Regions from separate parts of the Bradyrhizobium sp. USDA 241 genome, predicted to be linked through region 3. Evidence: predicted binding sites of a transcription regulator. Region 3 holds the regulator's gene; each other region holds the start of a gene.
The links. The regulator LexA, encoded in region 3, represses DNA repair genes until DNA is damaged. The targets are predictions, from matches to a motif close to TGTTCNNNNTGTGTTCNG.

Region 1 (2,197 bases), on a different contig from region 3:
CCGGACCAGCGTCCGCAACAGCGCGGCTTCGCCGCCGAACAGATGCGCGCAGCCGGTGATGTCGAGGAACAGCCCGTGCGGCGCGTCGAGCGCCACCAGCGGCGTGAAGCGGTCGCACCAGTCGGCGATATCGCTGAGCGTCTTCGCATCGGCCACGATATCGGCATCGAACACCCTCAGGTCGGGACACATCGCCCGCGCATTGGCCAGGGGTTGGCCGATATACAGGCCGAGGCGCTCGGCGGCCTCGTCCAGCGCATGGATCACCAGCGCATTGTTGTCCTTGATGACGACGATATCAGGCTCATGATTGGCTTTACCCAGCCCGGCGCTGCCGAAAAACCGCTGGATCCGGTCGATGGGCAGGCGCGGCAGCCACAGGCTGAGGATACGTCGACGGTTCACTGAACTGGCACTCATCACAATTCCATTCCATGATCCACCGGCCACACGGGCCATGACGATTGCGCAAGAGTTCGGCATCGAACACCGGCGCGCCCCATGTGCTCCATGCCTGCCCCGGCGGTGAATGTGCCGCGCGCAGCATCCATCGCGTCTCCGCAGTCGAGGGCAAAGGTTGTGCGGCCATGCGCAGGAGCAACCCGGTGACGCCGGAAGATTGCGCGGCGAGCGTCAGCTTGCGGCTTGCCACGAGATCGAACTGTCTGATCTCGCCCCAGAGTTCGAGCACGACGGCGCCCAGCGCATCGCAGGCGAGCGCATCGGCCGAGGTGCGCAGCGCGCTCTCGACATCGGCGGCGCGCACCATCACCACGCGGCGCGGATCGAGGCCGAGTTCGGCTAGCCCGCTCATCGACAGCGCGCCCGTCTCTATCTCCGAAAAATCCTGCCGCACCCACAGCAGCGGCCGACGCGCGCTCACGCGTCCCGCAAGGCCCATGACGAAGCCGGTCGCGGCAGCGCCCTGACGCCCCTCGCAAAATACCTCGTGGATCGCCGCGCGCGCGAGCCCGCCCTTCAGCGCGCTGTCAGCCTCGCCATGGCCGAGCGCGACGCGATCGTGTTGATGCACGACCTCCGCCGTCTCGATGCGCTCGATCTGCCCGCGCAGGATCGCAAGCGCGCTGATGCGTGCCCCGCTCATGCTCGCCGCTCCTTCAGGAATTGGTGCCGTGGTCTTCAAAAGAAGAACCAGCGGCTGGCTCATTTGTTCATGATATGTTCTAATATAAAGCTAACGGGACCAGAAGAGTCAATCGAATTGGCGCTCGATCGGATTCGTGAGTTGAATCAAAGGGATTCAAGGATGGACGTACAACGCAAGCTGGAAATCCTGGCGGACGCCGCCAAATACGACGCATCCTGTGCCTCCAGCGGCACCGAGAAGCGGGATTCCAGCGACGGCAAGGGAATGGGCTCGACCGCGCCCGGCATGGGGATCTGCCATTCCTACGCGCCGGACGGACGCTGTATCTCGCTGCTCAAGGTGCTGCTGACCAATGCCTGCAATTACGATTGCCTCTATTGCGTCAACCGCGCCTCCTCGAACGTGCCGCGCGCCCGCTTCACCATCGACGAGGTCGTGAAGCTGACGCTCGACTTCTACCGGCGCAATTACATCGAGGGCCTGTTTCTCTCCTCCGGCATCATCCGCAGCCCCGATTACACCATGGAGCAGGTGGTCAGCGTCGCGCGCAAGCTGCGCGAGGAGCATCACTTCCGCGGCTACATTCACCTGAAGACCATTCCCGAAGCCGACGACGCGCTGATCGCGGAAGCCGGCAAATATGCCGACCGCCTCTCCATCAACATCGAGATGCCTGAGGAGACGAGCCTGCAGCAATTCGCGCCCGAGAAGGACGTTCGCGCGATCCGCCGCACCATGGGCCGGCTGCGGCTGAAGCTGGACGAGGCCGAGGACAGCCGCAGCGCAAAGACCAAGGCCAGGCCGCAGCGCTTCGCGCCGGCCGGCCAGAGCACGCAGATGATCGTCGGCGCCGACGCGGCCTCCGATCACACCATCCTGCACACCAGCGCCAATCTCTATGGCGCCTACCGGCTGCGGCGCGTTTATTACTCCGCCTTCAGCCCGATCCCCGATGCCAGCCGTGCCTTGCCCTTGGTGCAGCCGCCGCTGCTGCGCGAGCACCGGCTCTACCAGGCCGACTGGCTGATGCGGTTCTACGGCTTCGACGTCGGCGAGATCGTCGACGACAGCGCGATGCTGCCGCTCGAC
Region 2 (2,197 bases), on a different contig from region 3:
GTCGACGGTCTCGTCGGTGCAGTGCTGCATGGTCATCTCGGGCACCGGCGAGCCGGTCGTGACCAGCTTCATTTCCCAAAGACCAGCCTTGCGCACCGGCAAATCGTCGGCGCTCGCGGTGCCTGCCGACAACACGAGACAAGTGGCCGCGCCGAGCAAAGCGAGTTTGCGCCTCATGTGGAGGGCTCCCGGCTGAGAGTGCGGACCTTCGACGGCGCCTCAGTACAGCGTGCGGATCGGTTGCTCGGCGGCACCATAGGGCACCCAGCGGCAGGCGAAAGAGATGTAACCGCCGTCATAGCCCTGCACCGCCAGGAATTTGGCGACCTTGCCGTAGCGTGCGCAGTGATCGACAGCGACCTGACGCGCGTCGACCCGGGTCGCCATCGAATAGGCGATGATCCCGCCGGTGTCGTTGCCCTTGAACGGCGGCACGATATCGGCGCGCGCCGACTGGCTCGCCATCATACCCAGGGCAAGAAGGCCAGCGGCCGCAATGATTCGCATTCCCGTCACTCCAGTTGGCTGGCGCCAGTCTACGGTGCCGGGACGGAAGTGAAAAGAACAGAAGCCCGGTTGGCCGCGACGTCCTGGTCAACTCCTGGCCAAGTGTTGCCGCGCTGCACTTGACCTCCCCCGGCCTTCGCGGCACCGTCTGAGCTTCGCAAGACCTAAGCAGTCTGGATTGACCATGCGCGCCCCCTCCCCGAAATCGCTTCGCTTTGCCGCCCTTCTCGGCCTCATGTTCGGGGCGCTGTCGCTCGGCGAGGCCAGGGCCGCCAATCCGCTGGAGCTGAATTTCTGGCTGAGCGGACCGCGCTACGACGGCGCCGTCGTCGATTGCGACAAGGCCCTGCCGACGATCGCCACCCAGTTCTGGGAAAAAGAGAGCTCGTTCTGGAATTCCTCGTTGAAGATCACCAGCTTCTCCGCCGTTCGCGAGGTCGCCTTCAGGCCCTGGCAGTCCGACAACATTCCGCGCCGCTTTTGCACCGGCGAGGCCATGCTCAATGACGGCAAGGTGCGCAAAGTGCACTTCTCGATCGCCGAGGATACTGGCTTCGCCGGCTATGGCGATGGCGTCGAATGGTGCGTGGTCGGGCTCGACCGCAACTGGGCCTACAATCCGGCCTGCCGCGCCGCCAGGCCCTGATCCGAAGAGCGACTGATTCGGGCTGATCAACCCGCCGACGACAGCCGCTTCGAATTTTGTTCTTGAAATGTTCTCTTTGCCTGCTAGGCTGCGTGCACAGTCTAGTTGAGGGGCGTTGCCATGTTTCATCCCAGATTGCGTTCGTTGTCCCGTCTGATGATCTCGCTGACCCTCGCCGCCGGGCTGGCAGCGCTCGCCGGCGGCGCGAAAGCCCAGGACAAGCGGCAGAACGCGCCGGGCGAGTTCGACTTCTATGTGCTCGCGCTGTCATGGTCGCCCTCGTTCTGCGAAGAGGCGGCCGAGCGCGGCGGCCGTTCCCAGATCCAGTGCGGCGGACGGCCCTACGCTTTCGTCGTGCATGGGCTGTGGCCGCAATATGAGAATGGCTTCCCGGAATATTGCCAGCGGCCGGCGCCGCGGCTGAATCGCAACATCGTGTCCTCGATGCTCGATTTGATGCCGGCGCCGGGCCTGATCTTCAACGAATGGGACAAGCATGGCACCTGCTCCGGGCTCGAGGGCCGCAGCTATTTCGAGACGATCCGGAAAGCGCGCGCCGCGATCAAGATCCCGGCCGACTATCTCGATCTGTCGCAGGCCAAGACCGTAGCGCCGGCGGAGGTCGAGGAGGCCTTCATCAAGGCCAATCCGGGCCTCAGCAATGCCAGCATCTCGGTCACCTGCAACCGGACACGGCTGTCCGAGGTCCGCATCTGCCTCAGCAAGGACCTACAATTCCGCGCCTGCGACGAGATCGAACGCCGCGCCTGCCGCCGCGACCAGGTGACGATGCCGCCGATCAGGGGCGGTTGAGGCCGACTGCTCCGATCCTCGTTTCGGGGGCGCAACGCGCGAACTATGGTGCGCAGCATCGCGCGATGTCGTAACTCTCCGCCATGAACTACCGCCACGCCTTCCACGCCGGCAGCTTCGCCGATGTCGTCAAGCACATCGTGCTGGCGCGCATCCTCACTTATTTGCAGGACAAGCCGGCGGCGTTCCGCGTCGTCGACACCCATGCCGGCGCCGGCCTCTACGATCTCG
Region 3 (2,197 bases):
ACTTCGGCGGGGCGCGTCGCGACGGCATGCAGGCTGTAGTCACACATCGGGTGCTCCTCATGCGAAGATAGCAACCCGCACCTCTTTTGGAGGCGCAGGCCTCTATCAGGTGGAAGCACGCAACGTTCTGCTTCGTTGTAGGCAAATCTGCGGCTGCGTCCGCAAGCCGCGATCACATTATCTTTCCCGGATTCGATAGGAACAAAGCCGACGCCTGTGAATTCGGAAGGCGCGTGTCAGTGCCTCGCGGGCGCCGACCAGCCTGAGTATTGCCGCTCGCTTGCCGAATGGCGGTGCGATTGTATGGCAGTGGCTTACGTCGCCGATGCTGCGATCGGCGCCGCAACATCGTCCATGATAAGTCTGGCGCATCACGTCCCTTCGCACTCTCAGGCCGCGACGCGATGATGCGTTGTGCGGCGTGTCGAGGATGTGGCGCCGAAAGAGGGGGCCGGACCATCTGAGCAGAACCGGAAAAACCATCCAGCCGGAGCGGATAGCGATCCGCTCCAATAGATATCGAACGACCGCTCAATACTTGCGGTAAAGCCCGATCAGCTTGCCCTGGATCTTCACGCGGTTCGGCGGAAGAATACGGACCTCATAGGCGGCATTGGCGGGCTCGAGCGCGATAGAGGCGCCGCGGCGGCGGAAGCGCTTGAGCGTGGCTTCCTCGTCGTCGATCAGCGCTACCACGATGTCGCCGGTATCGGCGCTCTCGTTGCGCTGGATCAGCGCCATGTCGCCGTCGAGGATGCCGGCCTCGACCATCGAATCGCCGCGCACCTCGAGCGCGTAGTGCTCGCCCGAGCCGAGCATGTCGGGCGGCACGCTGATGGTGTGGCTGCGGGTCTGCAGCGCCTCGATCGGCGTGCCGGCCGCGATGCGGCCCATCACGGGCACCGCGACGGGACGCTCGCCCTCGTCCACAGGCGGGCTGGAGGTCGCGCGCACCTTGCCGAGATTGCCCTCGATGACGCTCGGCGTGAAGCCGCGGCGACTGCCGGCGGCGGCCTGCAGCTCGGGCAGCTTGATCACCTCGATGGCGCGGGCGCGGTTGGGCAGGCGGCGGATGAAGCCGCGCTCCTCGAGCGCAGTGATCAGGCGATGGATGCCTGACTTCGAGCGCAGGTCGAGCGCATCCTTCATCTCGTCGAAGGACGGCGGCACGCCGCTTTCCTTCAGACGTTCGCTGATGAATCGCAGAAGCTCGTATTGTTTGCGCGTCAACATCTCGACCAAAGTCCCCCGGTTGATGTCGTTCGAGTCCGAGACGAGGAAGTCAGCGATAAGCCGCTACATCCTCGAAACAAATCATGAACGGACACTATATGTTCGATATGTGTTCCGCAACTGCTTAATTTACGGTGAACAGAGCCAAGCTCGCGCGATGCGTGTGGCCGTGCAGCTCAGGCGGGCAGGCGCAACACCTCGCAAGGCGTGCCGGCCTCGGCCCTCGGCGCGAACGGTGCGCGCACGAGAAGTACCTGCGCCGCAGCGAGATTCGCAAGCAGAGAGGAGTCCTGATGGCTCACGGGAACGGCGACGAACGCGCCGTCGTCACGCTGTTTCAGGCGCGCACGCAGATAGTCCTCGCGCTGGTCGTTGGCATCGAGATCGCGGCCCAGCACGGCGCGCTCGCGGCGATGATGAATCACTGAACGGCCCGACAGCGCGCGAATCAGCGGCACCATGAACAGGAAGGCGCACACGTAAGACGACACGGGATTGCCGGGCAGGCCGATCACGCGCATTGCGCCGAGTCGTCCGTGCATCATCGGCTTGCCGGGCCGAATCGCGATCTTCCAGAACGACATCGAGATGCCTTCGTCCTTGAGCGCCTGCTGGACCAGATCGTGGTCGCCGACCGAGGCACCACCGGTCGTGATCAGGATGTCGGCGCCGCTCTCCCGGGCGCGACGGATGCCGGCGGAAGTGGCCTCCAGCGTATCGGCGGCAACGCCGAGGTCGATGGTCTCGGCGCCCTCGCTGCGGGCGAGCGCGTGCAGGGCATAGCCATTGGAATAGACGATCTGGCCGTGTCCGGGCGTGGTGCCGGGCATCACCAGCTCGTCGCCGGTGGCGAGGATCGCGACCCTCGGACGGCGGCAGACGGCGAGATGCGGGTGATTCATTCCGGCAGCCAGCGCGAGATCGCGCTCGGTGAGACGAGTTCCTCTGCGTAGGAGCACGTCGC

Region 1: a site for LexA is predicted at 1,170-1,187, ahead of ABIF91_RS02110 (ImuA family protein). Genes of this name have one in related genera too.
Region 2: a site for LexA is predicted at 1,211-1,228, ahead of ABIF91_RS10655 (ribonuclease T2 family protein). Genes of this name have one in related genera too.

The regions. Positions count from the first base shown of each region.
Region 1 is NZ_JBMGPZ010000002.1:247,830-250,026, forward strand. It holds gene ABIF91_RS02105 (Y-family DNA polymerase) at 1-420, opposite strand, end outside; gene ABIF91_RS02110 (ImuA family protein) at 317-1,105, opposite strand; gene ABIF91_RS02115 (putative DNA modification/repair radical SAM protein) at 1,268-2,197, shown strand, end outside.
Region 2 is NZ_JBMGPZ010000004.1:197,747-199,943, forward strand. It holds gene ABIF91_RS10640 (DUF3617 domain-containing protein) at 1-177, opposite strand, end outside; gene ABIF91_RS10645 (hypothetical protein) at 220-507, opposite strand; gene ABIF91_RS10650 (hypothetical protein) at 692-1,153, shown strand; gene ABIF91_RS10655 (ribonuclease T2 family protein) at 1,274-1,966, shown strand; gene ABIF91_RS10660 (23S rRNA (adenine(2030)-N(6))-methyltransferase RlmJ) at 2,050-2,197, shown strand, end outside.
Region 3 is NZ_JBMGPZ010000005.1:3,780,013-3,782,209, reverse strand. It holds gene ABIF91_RS40180 (hypothetical protein) at 1-47, opposite strand, end outside; gene lexA (transcriptional repressor LexA) at 532-1,233, opposite strand; gene glp (gephyrin-like molybdotransferase Glp) at 1,410-2,197, opposite strand, start outside.